Regions from separate parts of the Priestia sp. D51 genome, predicted to be linked through region 1. Evidence: a T-box and tRNA genes for the amino acid it is inferred to sense, from the RefSeq annotation. Region 1 holds a T-box; the other holds one or more tRNA genes.

The links. The T-box of region 1 lies ahead of leuS (leucine--tRNA ligase). A T-box ahead of a tRNA ligase gene usually reads a tRNA of that ligase, here a tRNA-Leu.
Region 2: it has a tRNA-Leu gene. The T-box ahead of leuS (leucine--tRNA ligase) is inferred to sense a tRNA for this amino acid. The anticodon was not compared.

What each region holds. Positions count from the first base shown of each region.
Region 1 is NZ_JBLTIR010000001.1:46,185-56,343, forward strand. Features, by position in the region: gene ACNHOZ_RS00330 (tetraprenyl-beta-curcumene synthase family protein) at 1-311, shown strand, start outside; gene ACNHOZ_RS00335 (class I SAM-dependent methyltransferase) at 324-893, opposite strand; gene ACNHOZ_RS00340 (TIGR01212 family radical SAM protein) at 890-1,852, opposite strand; gene ACNHOZ_RS00345 (YtzC family protein) at 2,022-2,285, shown strand; gene ACNHOZ_RS00350 (hypothetical protein) at 2,298-2,453, shown strand; gene ACNHOZ_RS00355 (MDR family MFS transporter) at 2,612-3,799, shown strand; gene ACNHOZ_RS00360 (GntP family permease) at 3,957-5,279, shown strand; T-box leader at 5,691-5,909, shown strand; gene leuS (leucine--tRNA ligase) at 5,974-8,388, shown strand; gene ACNHOZ_RS00370 (rhodanese-like domain-containing protein) at 8,628-8,939, shown strand; gene ACNHOZ_RS00375 (sporulation protein Cse60) at 9,154-9,333, shown strand; gene ACNHOZ_RS00380 (BaiN/RdsA family NAD(P)/FAD-dependent oxidoreductase) at 9,338-10,159, opposite strand, start outside.
Region 2 is NZ_JBLTIR010000004.1:158,979-169,137, forward strand. Features, by position in the region: gene ACNHOZ_RS17515 (Ger(x)C family spore germination protein) at 1-716, shown strand, start outside; gene ACNHOZ_RS17520 (GerAB/ArcD/ProY family transporter) at 737-1,837, shown strand; gene ACNHOZ_RS17525 (Na+/H+ antiporter NhaC family protein) at 2,036-3,436, opposite strand; tRNA gene ACNHOZ_RS17530 (tRNA-Gly) at 3,652-3,723, opposite strand; tRNA gene ACNHOZ_RS17535 (tRNA-Leu) at 3,744-3,825, opposite strand; tRNA gene ACNHOZ_RS17540 (tRNA-Trp) at 3,852-3,925, opposite strand; gene ACNHOZ_RS17545 (phospholipase D-like domain-containing protein) at 4,166-5,560, opposite strand; gene ACNHOZ_RS17550 (hypothetical protein) at 5,927-6,196, opposite strand; gene ACNHOZ_RS17555 (hypothetical protein) at 6,493-6,678, shown strand; gene ACNHOZ_RS17560 (GerAB/ArcD/ProY family transporter) at 6,701-7,822, shown strand; gene ACNHOZ_RS17565 (hypothetical protein) at 7,919-8,152, shown strand; gene ACNHOZ_RS17570 (GerAB/ArcD/ProY family transporter) at 8,178-9,305, shown strand; gene ACNHOZ_RS17575 (FAD-dependent oxidoreductase) at 9,331-10,159, opposite strand, start outside.

The DNA of each region.
Region 1 (10,159 bases):
ATTTAATTGACCAAGAAGAAGATAAAGCAGGAGGAGATTTGAACTTTTGTTTTTATTATCCTCACTATCAGCAAATGATGGACCGCTTTTTGCATTTTGTTGTAAAAGCGGACGAATATGCTAAAAAACTGCCGGATTATCACTTTCACTGCTTTATCTATAAGGGACTCCTGGGCGTTTATTTGTCCGATCAAAAAGTGAGGGCACAAAAACATGTTCATGTGAATGCACGTCGATTAATCAAAGCGGGGGGAGCACTCAGCTACTTTTTCTATATCAACGGACGCTTGTACCGAATGTTAAAAAGATAAGCCATATACGGCTTATCTTTTTTCAATAGCAATGATGAACGGAGGATTGTTTTGCTGATTCATGAAGCGATATTGTAAAACATGGACGTCTTTTTGATCCAGATTTTGGACGTACGTTAGTAAATCGTCTCTTTCTTGTTTCCCTTGTTCGTGTCCGTGATAAATAACGAGCACAATCACTCCTTCAGGTGCTAGCAAATCAAGTAACTGCTCAATTGCAGAAATTGTTGTTTCAGAAGTGGTGACGATGTCTTTATCTCCACCTGGTAAATAACCTAAATTAAAGACAGCGCCCGTCACTCGTCCATTAATAGAAGTAGGAAGCATGCTTATATTGCTATGGCTTTCTTGGATAAGCGTGACTCGTTTTTCTACATGATGTTCTGTCAATCGCTGCTGAGTTGCTTGAATGGCTTGGGGCTGAATGTCAAATCCATATACATGACCTGTATCTCCGACTAAGTTGGCTAAGAACAATGTATCATGTCCATTTCCTGCTGTAGCATCAATCGCGACATCTCCTTCAGCCACAGCATTAGTGAGCAACGTGCGGGCAAAAGGCAGGATACGTTCTATTTTCATCTTTCCATCAACTCTTTTTCGTAATATTTTCCTTGATAGCTTTGGCGACGTTCGAGCTCTTGATCAATGGCATTTAATACGCTCCACTTATTTACGCTCCACATCGGTCCGATCATGAGGTCTATCGGTCCATCACCGGTAATACGATGAACAATCATCTCAGAAGGGATTACTTCGAGCTGATCGCATACAAGCTTTACATATTCTTCAAATGAAAGAAATTCAACAAGGCCCTTTTCATACTGTTTGACCATAGGAGTTCCTTTTAGTAAATGAAGCAGATGAATCTTAATTCCTTGAACGTCTAATTTTGCTACTGCCCGTACCGTTTCCATCATCATCTCAGGTGTTTCTAAAGGCAAACCATTAATGATGTGAGAACAAACGCGAATACCGTGTTTTCGAAGCTTTGCTACACCATCTACATAGCATTGGTGATCGTGTGCCCGGTTGATAAGCAGTGAAGTTCGTTCATGAACAGTTTGCAGTCCAAGTTCTACCCATAGATAAGTTCGTTCATTTAATTCAGCCAAGTACTCCACCACATCGTCGGGGAGACAGTCAGGGCGCGTGGCGATAGAAAGCCCAACAACTCCGGGAAGCTTTAAGACCGCTTCATATTTTTCACGAAGCTCCTCAACAGGAGCGTGAGTGTTAGTGAATGCTTGAAAGTAAGCAACGTATTTTCCGTCTTTCCATTTATGATGCATTTTTTCACGGATTTCGTTAAATTGTGTCACAAGATCATCCGCTCTGTTTCCAGCGAAATCTCCTGAACCGGCAGCGCTGCAAAACGTACAGCCGCCGTGAGCTACCGTGCCGTCTCTGTTTGGACAATCAAATCCTCCATCTAAGGCTACTTTAAATACCTTATGGCCAAAGTGGTTACGTAAGTGGTAATTCCAGGTATGATAACGTTTGTTTTCAGATTTATACGGAAATGGGTTTGTCTGATTCAAATCAGCAACCTCCTTTTTACATGCAATATACATCAACAAATTGTATCAAAAACGTGAAAAAGTGCCAAACAAATTTAAGGATGCTTATATTTAACAGGTTCTTCTTGTCGTAAAGGGGAGTAAAGTTGCGCAAAATAAGACAGAAATGAACGAATAGGAGGAATAGACAATGACAACTCGTCAAGCAGTGGATCAACTTATGCAGCAGTGTGAAGATGCTATTCGCTTTGGACAAGGTCAGTTACAGGAAGGCATGAAACAAGAACATTACAATGACACTGAATATACAAAAGCACAGGAAAAATTAGAAAATGCTTATAAAGAAATTGAAGAGTTTTCTCACAGTGCAAATGCACAGCAAAGAGAGCAGCTATATCGCATGCGCCTGCAAGTTCAGCAGCTGCAAAATAAATTGATTACAACTCAGCATTAAGGAGAGGATTTTATGGCAACTCGTTCAAATCAAAATAACCCGGAACAAAAAACAAAAAACGGGATCAACAGCAATGATATTGAGCTAGGAAAAGATTTTGATCCTGTAAAAGAATTAAAAGCACGGAACAGCAAGCGTGCCCAGCCGGTTCGTTCGAAGCAAAAATAAGCGGTAAAAAGGTGATTTTGCATGATATTGTCATGTGAAATCACCTTTTTAAATAGTCAGCGAATTTCAAATAAATTGTCTATATGTAAAAGCATTGCGAACCCTTTAAGAAAAGACTAGAATGTACGTTGGCATTCGAATAGATAGGGGGGAGATCAATGCCCAAGTCACTTTGGTTTTTGATTATTGGTATGCTTGTAAACGTAACGGGAGCTTCGTTTTTATGGCCTCTCAATACAATTTATATAAATGAACATTTAGGAAAGTCGTTATCCGTTGCAGGAGTGGTTCTTATGCTGAACTCTGCTGCAAGCGTAGTGGGTAATTTACTAGGGGGAACGCTTTTTGACAAAATTGGAGGATATAAATCCATTTTATCAGGAATTATTATTACCCTTGTTGCATTAGTGGGACTGGTGTTTTTCCATGGTTGGCCTACATATGTTGTTCTCTTGGTTATTGTAGGGTTTGGATCTGGTATTGTGTTTCCATCTATGTATGCAATGGCAGGCTCAGTCTGGCCACAAGGCGGAAGAAAAGCATTTAATGCGATGTACGTTGCTCAAAATGCAGGAGTGGCTATTGGCGCAGCGGTAGGGGGCGTTGTAGCATCCTATTCATTTACGTATATTTTCTTAGCTAATACAATTTTATACGTTATTTTTCTTCTTATTGCTATTTTTTCATACCGTCATATTTCGGTTACAGTTGGGCAAACGAATGTCCTTAATGAAGCCGGTAGTATTCAGCACAAAACGAAACTGACGGCCCTTCTTATTTTATGTACAGGATACGTATTATGCTGGGTCGCGTATGTTCAGTGGCAAACAACGATTGCTACGCATACGCGTGAGTTGAATATACCTCTTTCTAGCTACAGTTTGCTTTGGACGATTAACGGCATTTTAATTGTAGTCGGTCAGCCTTTGATTGTGCCTATCATTCAAAAAGTAGCAAAGACATTAAAAGTACAGGTTCTAATTGGAACGGTTATTTTTGTGGCTTCTTTCATCATCGTGGTGAATGCCACAACATTTTCGCAGTTCTTAACAGCAATGATTGTGTTAACAGTTGGAGAAATGTTTGTTTGGCCAGCAATTCCAGCTGTCGCAAGTCAGTTAGCTCCATCAGGAAAAGAAGGGTTTTATCAAGGCGTAGTCAACAGTATGGCTACTGCAGGTAAAATGATTGGCCCTCTCTTTGGAGGCGTTATTTTCGATGCGTTTAATATGTCTACCCTGTGCTATTTATTAATTGCACTATTGTTATTTAGCATGTGTACAACATGGATATACGATTATAAATTAAAAGAAAAACGTCAGCGTTCACTAACCATCTCTAAATAAATAGAGGTGGTTTTATTTTTGACTGTTCAATAAACGTAGGAATGTCTTCAGTATTCCTTTAATAATATAGTAAGGGTCGTGACAAGCAAAGAAAGGAGTATATACCTTTAAAAATGTAAGCGTTTTCTAATTATATGACTTCTTGGGGGGCTAGAATATGCTTAGTATGATTGGATTAATTGGAGGATTATTGCTGCTCATTGTATTAACGATGAGAGGCATGAATTTATTTATAGCAGGTCCGCTTAGTGCTTTAGTTGTTGCGTTAACAAGCGGAATGCCTTTATTTCCACAGCTGGTGAAAGAAGGAGAAGCAAATTTTGTTGGGAATTATATGTCTGGTTTCACAGGATTTATTGCTTCTTGGTATTTAATGTTTCTATTGGGGGCCGTTTTTGGAAAAGTGATGGAAGACAGCGGGGCCGCTGATAGTGTTTCTCGCTGGATTGTCAGTAAACTAGGAATGAAAAGAGCAGTGTTGGCGATTGTACTTGCCTGTGCGGTCTTAACATATGGAGGAGTCAGTCTGTTTGTAGTAGCATTCTCTGTCTATCCAATGGCTTTAAGCTTATTCAAACAAGCTGATTTGCCGAGGCGGTTTATCCCTGCTGCTTTAGCATTCGGTTCCGTTACGTTTACGATGACCTCGGCTGGATCGCCTGAAATCCAAAACTGGATTCCAATTGAATATTTAAAGACTAGTCCGTATGCAGGATGGGAAGTTAGTTTAGTTGTAGCGGTAGTGATGGCTGTATTCGGCTACTGGTGGTTAAAGCGCTTAATTTCAAAAGCAGTTAAAAATGGAGAGCGTTTTATATCACGCGAGAAAGATCCAGCAGTAACGGAAAATCAGTCTCTTCCTAATCCGTTATTAAGTTTGCTTCCGCTTGTGGTCGTGCTCATTATTTCTTTTGCACTTCATAAGCCGCTTCAGCAATCTGCGTTGATTGTCGCACTTTTAAGCGGTATCATTGTCACATACATTGTGAACCGAAAACACTTTAAAGGATTTTGGAATGCAGCATCAGAAGGGACGCTTGGAGCGCTAATTGCAATTGGGAATACAGCTGCTGTCGTAGGTTTTGGAGGGGTTGCTAAGGCTGTTCCCGCGTTTGGAGTGGCTGTAGATGCCATGACGCATATTCCAGGCAGTCCGTTGATAGGGGGAGCTATTGCGGTGAGTGTTATCGCGGGGATGACAGGTTCGGCTTCAGGAGGTCAGGCGATTGCTTTGCCAATTTTAGCCCCTCACTATCTAGATGCTGGTGTAAATCCAGAAGCTCTCCATCGTGTAGTAGCTATATCTTCTGGCGTATTAGATTCCTTGCCTCATAATGGTTATGTCGTCACCACAATTAATTCTATTTGCGGAGAAACTCATAAAGATGCGTATGGATCAGTTGCAGCGATGACGGTAGTTGTGCCGCTTGTTGGTCTCGTACTTGCGATTATCCTGTTTTCTTTTGGATTTGGTATTTAATAATAGCTGTTAAAGAAAGTAGAGGCGGGGACAAAAGTATTTTAGCTGAAAGAAGATCCGAACGATAAATCGTTCGGATCTTTTCATTATTATGGTGAACTCGGCTTTTATGTGTTTAGTTGCTTTAAGCTGTTGATTGGAGCGCAAGATGAAGCCTTGCACGGAAATGAACAGTTTTGTAGCAAGGAGTCCAGATATCCTATTTATTCAGCTTTAGATAGGATTAACTTAATTATGTCTAAATCTCTTTGTTTGGCGTTGTATGTATGTTTTTGGGAGAAGTTGTTCATATATAAGAATGAAAGAGGGGATTTAGCAACAAAGCAGTGAGGCAGTGTAGAAACTTTTACAAAATCCGTTGAACAACTTGCAGTTTGCGAACATATTATTTACAATACAAGGTAGTATGATGTAAAAACTATGATAAGGAATAGTAGTGAACGAAGCGAGCTAAGAGAGCTGACGGGTGGTGCGAGTCAGCAAACGGGCGTTCATGAACTCACCTTGGAGTTGTAAATGTGAAGTAAAGTAACATTTACCGTCTATCCGCGTTAAGGAAAATGAGTGAGTACATAATTGTGCTAATTTGGGTGGTACCGCGGGAAGTTTATTCAACCTCTCGTCCCTTTGTTTGAGGGATGAGGGGTTTTTTAGTTTAATTAAATACAGCTGGAGCGTACAAGGAGGATTATGTATGGCTTTTAATCATGAAAAGATCGAACAAAAATGGCAAAAAGTTTGGGAAGAAAATAAAACATTTAGAACAACAGAAGATGAAGGAAAGCGTAAGTTTTACGCATTAGATATGTTCCCTTATCCATCTGGGGCGGGTTTACACGTTGGGCATCCAGAAGGTTATACAGCAACGGACATTTTATCTCGTATGAAGCGTATGCAAGGATACAATGTACTTCATCCAATGGGATGGGATGCATTCGGACTACCTGCTGAGCAGTATGCATTAGATACAGGAAACGATCCGGCTGAGTTCACTGAACTTAACATTAATAATTTCCGTCGTCAAATCAAATCGTTAGGTTTCTCTTACGATTGGGAGCGTGAAATTAATACGACTGATCCTAACTACTACAAATGGACGCAGTGGATTTTCTTACAGCTATATAAAAAAGGCTTAGCTTATGTGGATGAAGTAGCTGTTAACTGGTGTCCTGCGTTGGGAACAGTACTTGCAAACGAAGAAGTTATAGATGGCAAAAGTGAGCGCGGTGGGCATCCGGTTGAGCGTCGTCCAATGAAGCAGTGGATGCTTAAAATCACAGCTTATGCAGATCGTTTACTAGAAGATTTAGATGATCTTGATTGGCCAGAAAGTATTAAAGAAATGCAGCGAAACTGGATTGGCCGCTCTGAAGGAGCTCACGTTCACTTCACAATTGATGGATATGACGAAACATTTACTGTGTTCACAACGCGTCCTGATACGCTGTTTGGGGCAACGTATGCCGTTTTAGCACCTGAACATCCGTTTGTGGATAAAATTACGACAGCCGAACAAAAAGAAGCGGTAGAAGCGTATTTAGATCAAATTAAAAGCAAAAGCGATTTAGAGCGTACAGACTTAGCTAAAGACAAAACGGGCGTATTCACAGGTGCTTATGCAATTAACCCTGTAAACGGTGAGAGAATGCCAATTTGGATTGCTGACTATGTTCTAATGAGCTATGGTACAGGTGCAATTATGGCTGTTCCTGCTCATGATGAGCGTGATTATGAGTTTGCTGTTAAATTTGAACTGCCGATTAAAGAAGTAGTAGCGGGTGGAGACGTTTCAAAAGAAGCTTATACAGGCGACGGCGAGCACGTTAATTCAGACTTCTTAAATGGTCTAGACAAAGAAGAAGCAATTTCAAATATGATTCAGTGGCTTCAAGCAAATGAAAAAGGTGAAAAACAAGTAACATACCGTCTGCGTGACTGGTTATTCAGCCGTCAGCGCTACTGGGGTGAACCGATTCCTGTTATTCACTGGGAAGATGGCACAACAACTGCAGTTCCTGAAGATCAGCTTCCGCTTGTTTTACCAAAAACAACTGAAATCAAGCCGTCAGGTACAGGTGAATCTCCATTAGCAAACATTGATGACTGGGTGAACGTTGTAGATCCGGAAACGGGCAAAAAAGGGCGCCGCGAAACAAATACAATGCCTCAATGGGCAGGCAGCTGCTGGTATTACTTACGCTACATTGATCCAGCGAACAGCGAAGCATTAGCAGATGCAGACAAATTAAAAGAATGGTTGCCGGTTGATATTTATATCGGTGGAGCTGAACACGCTGTTCTTCATCTATTGTATGCTCGTTTCTGGCATAAATTTTTATATGATATCGGCGTAGTTCCAACAAAAGAGCCGTTCCAAAAACTGTTTAACCAAGGTATGATTCTTGGAGAAAACAATGAAAAAATGAGTAAGTCAAAAGGTAACGTTGTAAACCCAGACGAAATCGTAGAAAGCCACGGTGCAGATACGCTTCGCCTTTACGAAATGTTTATGGGACCGTTAGATGCATCCATTGCTTGGTCAACAAAAGGGCTTGATGGTGCACGCCGTTTCTTAGATCGTGTATGGCGTTTACTTATCGAGGATAATGGTGAATTAAGCAGCAAGGTTCAAGAAAGCAATGATACTACACTTGAACGCGTATATCACCAAACGGTGAAAAAAGTAACGGAAGATTACGAAGGTCTTCGTTTTAATACAGGTATCTCTCAACTTATGGTATTCATCAACGACGCATACAAAGTTGATGTGCTGCCAAAGCAATACGTAGAAGGATTTGTGAAGCTATTAGCACCAATTTGTCCTCATACAACTGAGGAATTATGGAGCAAACTAGGCCACGAAGATACGATTTCATATGAAGCTTGGCCTGCGTTTGATGAAGCGAAACTTGTAGATGATGAAGTGGAAATTGTCGTTCAAATTAACGGTAAAGTACGTGCAAAATTAAACGTACCTGCTGAGGCATCTCGTGAAGAGCTTCAAGATATTGCAATGGCTAATGAAGATGTTCAAGAGTTCATTGAAGGTAAGACAGTACGCAAAGTGATTGCTGTGCCTGGTAAATTAGTAAACATCGTAGCTAATTAAGTATTGATGTAGAACAGCCCCCCTGACTAAAGAGCAGTCAGGGGGGCTGTTCTAGACCTAAGGGCCTGATGTCCCCCTTTCGGGGTTGACATCAGGCCCTTAGTTAAACCTTTAACTACGATTGGAAAAGCTTAGGTAGGCTGCTGCTTAAGCTTTTCTTATTTAGTGGCATAAAGGTATTTGAATTTGCTACAATAGCGATAGCAAGCTGAATGAAAGAATAGAGAGGAATGACGAAGATGGAAGAAGTAAAAGTGATTACGCCTGAAGAGCTTCAAAAACGCGTTGAAAATGGAGAAGAGCTTCATTTAGTTGATGTTCGCGAAGATGAGGAAGTAGCAGAAGGAATGATTCCAACTGCTAAACACATTCGTATGAATGATATTCCAACTAATGTGGATTATTTCGATAAAGAAAAAGAATATATTTTCATTTGCCGTTCTGGACGCCGCAGTGAAAACGTATGTTACTACCTTCAAGAACAAGGTTATAAAGTAACAAATATGGTTGGCGGTATGTTAGAGTGGGAAGGAAAAACGGTTAATAAATAAGAAAAAGCGCCTTTGACAGGCGCTTTTTTCTTTTGGAATGAAACTTCTACCATTCGACTAAAATGATAGTAGCAAAACAAATGATGACTAAATCTATAAAAGTCTTCATAAAAATAGAGGTAGGAAGAAGTTGAAAATCAGTACGAAAGCCATCATTGAGAGAAGCAGTCCATTCTGATTGAAACAAATTTGATAGGACAAGGTGGTAGAAGCTATGATACAGGTGAAAATGTTTGATAAAGAGCATGAAAAAGATTTAGAGTTTGCGGTGAACCGATTTTTACGCAAATTAGAAGATGAAGACGTCGTGGATATTAAGTACCAAGTCACAGTGGATGTTGATCGTGATGAGCAGGTGTACTGTTTTTCAGCCATGGTTATGTATAAAGCCTAGCGTATTATGCTAGGCTTGTTGCAAATTCTCCTGCATTACTGCCAGCCAAACGGCCTGTTACAAGGGCAGAAGTAATATTGTATCCTCCAGTATATCCGTGGATATCAAGAATTTCCCCGCAGAAGTAAAGGCCTTGCATAAATTTAGAAGACATTTCTTTTGGGTGAATTTCTTTAACGGATACTCCGCCTCCTGTGACGAAGGCTTTCTCTAAAGAAAGTGTGCCGTTTACAGCAAATTCAAATCGTTTGCACATTCTCGAGAATTCTCTCAGTTTTTCATGCTGAAGCTGTCCCGCTAGCGCTTGGCTATCAATGTCTGCTTGCTCGAGTAAAAATAATAGATAGCGTTCAGATACAAAACCTTTTAAAACATTTTTAATCACTTTTTTCGGCTCTTCTTTTGTTGTTTTGACTAATTGTTGAAAAATCTCTTCTTCGTTTTTGCTAGGAAATAAATCAAGAGACATTTGAACAGTGTTGCTTTTTTGTTTCTTTAACTCTTTAACAACATATTGGCTGCAGCGAAGAGCGGCAGGGCCAGAGATGCCAAAGTGAGTGAAAATCATATCCATCTGATGAGTTATGACAGGTTTGCCTTTTTTATTAAGTACGCTTAGTCCTACGTTGCGAAGCGATAGACCTTGAAGCGTTTTTGTTTTAATAAAGTGTTCGCTAGATGTAATAGGAACTTCTGTTGGGTAAAGTTCAGTAATTTTATGACCTGCATCTTTTGCCCATTGATAACCGTCTCCTGTCGAACCCGTATGAGGCACTGATTTTCCGCCTACTGCAATCACAACGCTTTTCGTTTGGATTGCTTCTCC
Region 2 (10,159 bases), on a different contig from region 1:
AAAGAAAATGGGGAGAAAATCTAAAGGTTTCCTTTCAAGAAGTGATGAGGTCTCTCGAATCTCCCGGAGGAGAAGCACTAGTCTCGGGTTTTCGTTTAGTTGGAAATCCTCAACAAGCAGAAAAATTAGATAACCTCCAGCAAAGCGCACCAGAAGCTACCCTTCGTGCTTCTGGCATTGCTGTTTTTAAAAATGGAAAGTTAATCGACTGGTTGTACAATAGTCCAGCCAGAGGCAGCGTTTGGATTCTTGATAAAATACAAGGAACGGATATTAATATAGATTGGAAAGGAAAAAAAGAAGCGCTTGCCTATCAAACAGTTCGTCAAAAAACGGATGTATCTGTAAAAATGAAAAAAGGAAAACCTTACGTGTCCGTTCACACTCGCGTAGAAGGCGATCTTGGAGAAGTGGAGGTCCCTGTTGATACACGTCAACCTGCCGTAATCAAAAAAATGGAAAAAGCTGCAGGTAAAGAAATAAAAAAAGAATTACAAACAGCTATTAAACACGCTCAGACAGACAAAGTTGACATCTTTGGGTTTGGAGAAGCACTGGAACGCACGCGCCCCAATCAGTGGGAAAAATTCAAATCAGAATGGGATGACGTTTATTTTCCAAAATTAGATGTAGACGTTACAGTAGAAGCTTACATTCGCCGAACGGGTCTGCGCAATAAATCGTTTCTCTCTAGCGTAAAAGAAAAACAACAATGAGGTAAGGAGGTTCTGGCTATATGGAAAAAGCAAAAATCAGCGCCACTCAATTATTCATTCTCATGGTATTATTCGAACTGGGAAGCGCTTTATTAGTTCCTCTTGCAATGAGAGCGAAGCAAGATGCATGGCTAGCTATTTTAATTGGAATGCTGTTCAGCTTTTTTTTCTTCTTAGTCTATCATAAGCTCTATTCCTACTATCCGGACCTCCTGCCTACAGAGTACATGCAGAAAATTTTAGGTAAGGTACTGGGAACGCTTCTTGCATTCGTATATATTGTTTATTTTTTATACGATGCATCACGAGTTCTAAGAGATTTCGGAGAAATGCTTCTTACTTTTGCTTATCCCGATACGCCTTTATTTATTGCCAATGCTTTATTAATGCTGGTCATTATCTATATAACACGAAAAGGAATTGAAGCGATAGCGAGGTCAGGAGAGCTTCTGTTTATTTTTATGTATTTTCTGGCTGTTGCAGGCTTCATTTTAATTATTAGCTCAGGATTAATTGATTTTAAGAACTTACAGCCGGTATTAAAAGAAGGAGTGCTCCCTGTTGCAAAAATTGCTTTAACCGAAACGCTGTATTTTCCTTTCACAGAGGCTATTGTATTTACCATGATTCTTCCTTATTTGAGCAATCCCAAAAAAGCGAGTGTCACCATGCTATGCGCAACGGGATTAAGCGGAATTAATCTAATTATTACGATGATTATTAACATTAGCGTGCTTGGAGTTGATCTGACGACAAGGTCACAGTTTCCTCTTCTTAGTACTGTCCAAACGATCCAAGTAGCTGATTTTTTAGAGCGTCTAGATGTATTTTTTATGTTCGCTATGGTGATTGGGATTTATTTCAAAGTTAGCATCTTGTTTTATGCTTCTATAATAGGTACAGCTACTTTATTTAAAATTAAATCTCCTTCACGTCTAGCGTATCCTTTAGGCATCATTGTGTTGTTTTTGTCGATTACAATCGCTAGTAATTTTCAAGAACACCTTTATGAAGGATTACACGTAGCGAGATTTCTTTTGCATATGCCGCTATTTTCTATCATACCCCTACTGCTTCTGATTATCGCCTTTTTGAAGAATAGGAAGAAGCAGCACAGATAGTGTATCTCTACTAAATAGAAAAAATGACGTTAAAATTATTGAGGTGATGTGCGTGTATATATGGTTTTATGATCATTTTGTTAATACCATCTTATTTCCGCTTACTTGTATCATGCTAGTGTGCCTGTCATTAGGACTGTATGCATACTTTAAATTAAAAAAAATGAAAAATTGATACTAGACGGCTATTTTTCTCATTCAAAATAAGAAAGATACAACAAGATAGAAAGCAACTGTTATTCCCGCTGCAATTAAAGCTGGCTTTAATTTATACTTGGCATATTCAATAACAGATAAATCTAATATTTTGGCGATGGTATTCGTATCGTCGCTTAAAGGTGAAGAAAACGCTCCAAAGGAACCGCTCGCAAACACCGCACCGATAATTAACGGCAAAGAAAGATCTGCAGAACTTGCAAGCGATACGCCAAGCGGCATTAAAATCCCCCACGTGCCCCAAGCAGATCCGATAAAGTAAGAAATAGCGGCTCCAAAGATAAACATGAACGGAGTGACAAACATTTGAGGAATCCACTTAGAATGTGCCGTCACGAAATTTGAAAAACCTAAGTCTTCTGTAACAGCGGATAATCCCCATACTACCGATAACAACAAAATAACGGACATCAAGTCATTGCCTCCTGTGATAAAACCATTAAGCAAATTCTGTAATGTAAAGCGCTGAAACAAGAAAAAAATGAGCGTAATTAACGTAGTCATAATTAAAGCTACTACCATCGCTTCTAACACGTCTGCTTTAATAAATGCTTCAAAAAAGGTGTGACTCTTACGATGTCCACTCCACCATGTTAAAAGTAAGGTAAGTGAAATCACAACAAGTAAAGGTACTAACAAATTCCAAGGCTTAGAAGGCAAATCCTTCGAGACGCAAGGATGACAATCATGCCAATCTTTTTCGTCTTCTTCCTCGAGCTTCATAGGAGCTGTAGACGTTGAATGATGAAAAAAGCTGAAATAAATCCCTACTAAAATAATCACAATCGAAAAGAAATTATAAGGAATGCTTTGAATAAACAAAGAATAAGCGTCTTGTTTTATGCCTTGATGATCAATTGCCATTTGAATGATTGAGACCATATATCCTACAAATGCCGTTGCCACGGGAATTAAGACGATAACGGGAGTAGCAGTTGTTTCAATAACAAACCCTAGCTCTGCTGTCGTCATTTTCAATTTTTTCAGCAGCGCTCTCATAATGGGCGCGATCGTCACAAAACGAAAGGTGGGAGCACTGAATGTTCCAATGGTTGAAACATAGGTTAAAATAAGAGCTTTTTTTCTTGTATCAATTCTTTCTGCAGCTGTTTCCACAAAACCTTTAACTCCTCCAGCCATCTTAATCATTCCGATAAGCCCTGAAAACGCGTATAAAAAGACAACGATTTCTATATTACTTTTATTTCTAAGAGCTTGTACAACGTAGTGAAGTAACTTTTCAACACCTCCGACAATCGAATGATCAATCAAATAAGCGCCTACTAATAAGCCTAAAAACAACCCTGGCAGCACTTGTTTGGTGAAAATAGCTATTGGAATAACAATTAAAAACGGTATAATTGAAAACCAACTAGATTCCATAGGACTCTCCCCTATCTTAAAAACCATATTAGACGTCTTCACGTATCGTTCATTAGCTTTTACTGTAACCCCAATAATATGTGTATATTCACGAAAACGATACGTATAAGCAGCACTGATTGAATAAACTATTTCTAATTAAAAACAGCATAGTAAAAATCTTTATTTCTACAACAAAAAAAGCAGTTTGCACATGCAAACTGCTTTTGAAAAGAAGCGGAAGACGAGGTTCGAACTCGCGACCCCCACCTTGGCAAGGTGGTGTTCTACCACTGAACTACTTCCGCGCCATATATAAAAGTAAAGATGCGGGTGAAGGGACTTGAACCCCCACGTCATAAGACACTAGATCCTAAGTCTAGCGCGTCTGCCAATTCCGCCACACCCGCGTGTGAATTGAAAAACAACTCCAAAATGGCAGGGGCAGTAGGAATCGAATCCACACTGACGGTTTTGGAGACCGTAGTTCTACCTTTAAACTATGCCCCTAGACATGATTTCTTCAAAAGAACCTCGTTTATTGACAACGCTATATTATAATAAAACATATATGGAATTTCGTCAATAGGTCTTTTTATGAATCATGACTAGTACTGGCGACTTCAAAAAAAACTGTGAGGCATATCACAGCTTTTCACACTTCTCACCGCCAGTTGCAGCACCTTTTACCCTCTACCATTTATTTTTAGAAGCTTTCTGTAAAAGCCCTTTTTTAGGCAAAGTGCAGAACTATACAAAATGTCTCCAAAATCGCGTGAAGACTGAAAGAATATGGAGGAGTGCAGATTTTACAGGAGGCACGTTTTTTTGAGAATCCGTATTAAAATCCACAGGTTCCCCCTCATTTCCCACAAGCGTACTGTGAGAAATTTTAGTTTCAATAGCCCCTGTTAGCTCGGCTGCAAATTCTTCACTATCTATCATAACCATAGATTCAGTATTTAAAAATACAGAACGTGAATCTAAGTTAAAAGAACCAACTGCACTCAAACGCTGGTCGTAAACAACGGATTTCCCGTGAATGGAATAAGGCTTTTGATATTCATAAAGCTTTGAAGCCGCTTTTATGACGCGATTTTTCACTCCTAAGTATGCAGAAAAAGCCATAGCATTCGGAGTGGACGTAATAGAATTCGTTAAAATAATTCTTTGCACTTTAGATTTTACTGACTTATCTATATACTGTTCCATCTCTTTTGTTGGTACAATATAAGGACTTTGAACGACAATGGATTTTTCAGCTTGCTCGGAAAGCTTAATAAACGTTTTCCATATAAAAGGGCTTTTATTCATTCTTTGAATAGGGTTTGTAATAAAAGAAACCTTTCTTGTAGGCATCGTTGATTCTCTCCATACAATATAAGGATGGACAAAGGGTTCGTTTGCTTTTTTGGCCTCTTCGTATTGATCTATTAACAATTTCTTTCCTGAAAGGCCACGAAATTGTTTAGTTTTCTTGAGCTTTGGAAAAGCTTTGCCCGTATACGGGTGGTTCCATAATTTCTCTACATACTTCTCCATTGAAAGAATGACACTATTACTTTCTTGCTTTGTATTATAAATCAGCACATCACGGTCATAGACAAAATTTTTATCCGGTTGACTGGCCAAGTATTTATCTCCAATATTTCGTCCTCCACTAATACCTAATTGGCCATCGACTACTATTATTTTGTCGTGAAGACGGTTATGCCATGTCCAAGGTTTAAGAATAGTAAAGGGCTCATAGTACTTTAATTCAATATTATTGTGGAAAGCTAGAGCATAAAGAACATTTTTTCTCTTGCCTTTTAGCCCATGAGAGATCCCGTCTAACAGCACTCGAATACGTATACCTCGGTCCGCAGCTTCGAATAAAGCACCCATAAGTAAATCCGACGAACGACCTTTGCCGATGGAAAAGTACGCAATATCGATTGTATGCCTCGCTTCTTGAATCATCTGCATCCGAACAAGCCCTGAAAAATAACCGTTTTCCAAAAGCATAACGCGGTCTGTGGATTCTTTCTTTCCGTAAAAATTCTCAGTATTCATTACTTTTAAGTCTTTTCCCTTGTGCAAAGGGACATAAAACAGTACCACTGCAGTTACGAATACATATATGAAGTACAATACGACAATCATTATTAGTATATTTATTAGCATGTTTCCTGTCACAATCCCTTTCCATTCTCATCGTTCTGTTTTTATTAGGATTCTTACTTTTTTAACTTCTATACCTTTTAAAATAAGAATGGAACGATGGATTATTTGTTACACTACTGTTGACTTCCGTGCAAGCCTTCGCTTCCGCTCCTGCCGGGTCTCACCTATTCTGTTTTCCCTATAGGAGTCTTCGCCTTGCCCTCCAAACAACTGCTAGAAGCCATTATATACACGAAACCTACATTCACTCTGCCAATAAAAAAAGCAGAAGTTCATTATCTTCTGCTTTTGCAATTTATACTCTATTATGAACCTGCTGTAAGTCTAAGTAAAACAGCTACTCTTTTATTGATTAAGGTCGTTTTCCATATCTTTTATGTCTTGCTGAAACTCAGTTAAACGCTGACGCTGTGTTTCAGAAGCATTTTCAAGCGCATTCTCAATTTGCTGAGAGGCTTCGTTCACTTCACCTATCGCTTGCTTCGCTTCATGTCCATACGATGCATCATTTTTAGCTTCATTTGCCTGTTCATATGCATCTACTGCTTCTTTATGCCCCTGCTGTGCTGCTTGAAATGATTGTTGTTTATCTTTGTTATATGGGAATTTTTTCATCATAGTGCTCCTTTCCATTTGTTCACTCTATAGTGTGGCATTTTTCCACTTATTCATACGACGTTTCAATAGCTTGAAGCTGCGTAAATATTTTGCATAACGAATTCCTTTATTATTTAAGAGCATCCAATGATATCTTTTATCCCTTGAAATACTTTCTATATTTTACATAAATGTATAATCACTTTCTTTAGCGGACATCATACGAATAGCTTATTTGAACGTCAAAATATATTGGGGTTGACTGCATGCACTTGTTTCTTTCCTTTTTGATCATTTGTGCAGGGATTATATGGATGGAAATAAAAAGATTACCTCAACCCTCTTATAAAAAGGAACGGAAAATTTTTATTTTATTCATGACAATCAGTATGATGATCGCTCTTGCAAAAATCTTTCGACTGCCTCTACCGAACCCTTCTGATTGGGCAGAAGCAATGTTTCAGCCTTTAAGTCACTTATTATTCCGTTGGATCACTTAATTCGTGTATATGGCAAAAGGATGTGCTCATTTTGCTTAATGAAATCAATATTTCGGCTACTCAATTTCGCAAGCTAGTAACTTTATATAGCATCGGGAGCACAATTATTGTTGTGCCTGCCGCTATTACAGCTGATGCTCATCAAGACGCCTGGATTGCAGCACTTTTCGGTGTAGCATCAGGAATTGGCTTAGTTTTGCTTTTTACCTCACTAGGAAAAATGTTTCCAACGCTTACGCTGATGGAAATGAACGAAAAAATTTTAGGAAAACTGTTTGGAAAGATTGTTTCTGCTGTTTTTGTATTATCCAATTTATTTATCAGCAGTCAAGTTCTTTACTATGTAGGGAATTTTCTCACTACACAAATTCTTCCCTACACGCCGCTTACAGCCATCCACATTGCATTTATGGGTGTGGTTATCGTAGGAGTACGCCTAGGAATAGAAGTTATTGCACGAAGTGCCGAGATTTTATTTCCTTGGTTTGTCGGATTATTCGGACTTCTGATTTTGTCTATGATTCCGCAAATTAAAATAGAGCATATTCAGCCTGTGCTTGAAATACATCCAAAAGCTTTTATTCGTGCTGTTTTAACGTTTTTAAGCATGAGTTCTTTGACTTATACCATTCTTCTTATGATTTTTCCTTCTCATACACCAGACACAAAAAAGTCCACTCAATCTTTTTATATAGGGAATATAGCCGGTGGGCTAGTGATGGTGACGTTAATCTTACTCGGAATTTTAGTACTTAGTCCTTATTACTCCCAAATCACCATGTTTCCAAGCTATGAATTAGGAAGAAGAATTGATGTAGGAAACTTTCTTCAAGGAATTGAAGTAGTCATTGCTATTTTGTGGTTTATTACTCTCTTTTTTAAGCTTTGCATTTACTTTTACGCTACTCTTTTGGGGTTTGCCAATGTATTTCATATAAAGGACTACAAGCTATTTTCTTTTCCAGTCGCACTCATCATGATTACACTTTCCCTTATTGTGTATCCAAGCGTTTCTTATCAAAAAGATTGGGATACAAAAACGTGGATTCCCTACAGCTTAGTTGTAGGCATCTTATATCCGCTTTTCCTTTTAATTGCAGGATTTATTCAAAACAAAAAGCAGCATTCTTCTAACAGCGACTAAAAAATCAAAAACCTTTAATAGAGAATGCACCTTCAGTATAAGTAGTTATTTTTCTGGAAAATATAACATTAATTATTCACGTATAGGAGCTAGTCTATGCTAGGGGTATTGGGGTTACTTATTGTTTGCACGCTCGTCATTTGGTTTGAAGTACCTAACTTACGGCAAAAAAAAGCGAAGAAAGAATTATGGCTATTCTATACAGTTCTTGCAATTGGAATGTCCGTAAGCATCTGTAAAGCACTGGGTTTATATGTTCCAAATCCTTCTGATTTATCAGCTGCTATCTTCAGGCCAATCAGCATATTTTTACTTCATTTATTATCTTAATACGTAAGACGAGGAAGTGAACACTGTGAAACCTGTAGTTAAAATTTCAACGATTCAATTTCGCATGCTCGTCATGCTTTATACAATTGGAAGCACAATTGTTATTGCTCCAGCGTCTATGACTATTGATTCTAAGCAAACTGCTTGGATTCCCGCTATCCTCGGAGTAGCATGCGGATTTGTATTAGTGAAAGTATATATTGCTCTCGGACTTTTATTTAAAGATAAAAATCTGGTAGAAATCAATGATGTAGTATTTGGAAAATATCTAGGAAAAGGTGTATCTTGTTTATTTGTCATATCTACTGTCATAACGTGCAGCCGTATTGTATACTACGTCGGGAGTTTTTTAAATACCCATATTATGATGGAAACGCCGCTGCTTGCTATTCACATTATTTTTATGCTTGTGGTTGTTTTCGGGGCAAGACTCGGGCTAGAAACAATTGCACGCTGCTGTGAAATCTTTTTCCCGTGGTTTGTTGGCCTTCTCGGGATTTTTATTTTTTCACTAACTCCTCAAATGAAACTTGAAAATCTTATGCCTTTAATGGACATTCACTTAAAGCCGCTGACTCATTCGGTTCTTATCTTTCTTAGCATTACTTATTTTACTTTTGCTCCTTTGATGATGATTTTCCCCCTTCATTTAAGAAAACCTGAAAAAGGAGCTAAAGCTTTAATGAGCGGCAGCCTGCTTGGTGGGTTTATTATGGTAATTGTTATTTTTTCTTGTATAATCGTTATTGGTTCTTATCATTCTTCAACTACCATGTTTCCTGTATATGAAATGGCTAAGCGAATTGAGGTGGGAAATTTTTTGCAAGGAATCGAGGTAATTATTGCTATTATATGGTTTCTTACTCTTTTCTTTAAAGTTTCTCTTTATTTTCATGCTTCCATCGCTGGACTTTGTCATATTTTTAACATCAATGAAACTCGATTTCTAACGTTACCGATGGGATTAATTGTTACGACTTTTTCCATCATTGTGTACCCAACCATTACCTATCAAAAAACATGGTTAGCCGAAACGTGGATTCCCTATAGTTTTTTGATGGGAGCTTTATATCCTTTTATTCTTCTTATCATAGGATGGATCCGTTTTAAACCTGCTAAAATAAAAATAAAAAAGATAATAAAATCCACATAAAAAAAGCAGGTAGTCACCTGCTTTTTTATTCTTGAAGCGCTTGAAGCCCTGCTTGGTTTAAGAAATGCCAAGGCTTATTAAAGTGGGGTTGAAAGAAAAAGTCCATAAAGCCAAGCTCATCGATCGTCATTTCCTGCTGTACGCATACAGACAATGTATTAATTGCTTGAGTAGCATCAATTTTAGAAATAACCTGTGCACCTACAATTCGTCTCGTTTCTTCTTCATATACTACTTTTAACGTAATATTTTCGTACGTTGGCATGAATTCTGGTCGGTTATTTTCTGATATTGTGATACTTTTCACATTCATATCAAAAAGAGAAGCCGCTGTTTCAGTTATGCCGGTAGATGCAACATTGTAATCATAAATATGCAACCCTGATGTTCCTTGTGTTCCCATATACTTAATCGTCGGTTTAACAAGGTTTTGAGCTACTAATGTTCCCATTCTAACCGCATTTGTAGCAAGCGGAATATAGGCATGTTTCTTAATCGGATTGTAGTAAATCGCACAGCTATCTCCGGCCGCAAATATATCTTTTTTGCTTGTTTGCATATATTCATCAACCACAATTGCGCCGTTTGGAAGCATGTCTACCTGCCCTTTTACTAAGTCTGTGTTTGGACGAAAGCCAACACACAAAATAACAAGATCCGCTTCATATTCACCTGCAGTTGTCACTACTTTTTCAACAGATCCATCGCTGCCTGCAAATTTAGTAACCGCTTGGTTTAATGCTAATGTGACTCCGCGCTTTTTAAATTCAGTTTCCATCAAGCTTGTAAACTCTGGATCAAGATATTTATTTAAAATACGATCAGCACTATCAATGAACGTGACTTCTTTTCCA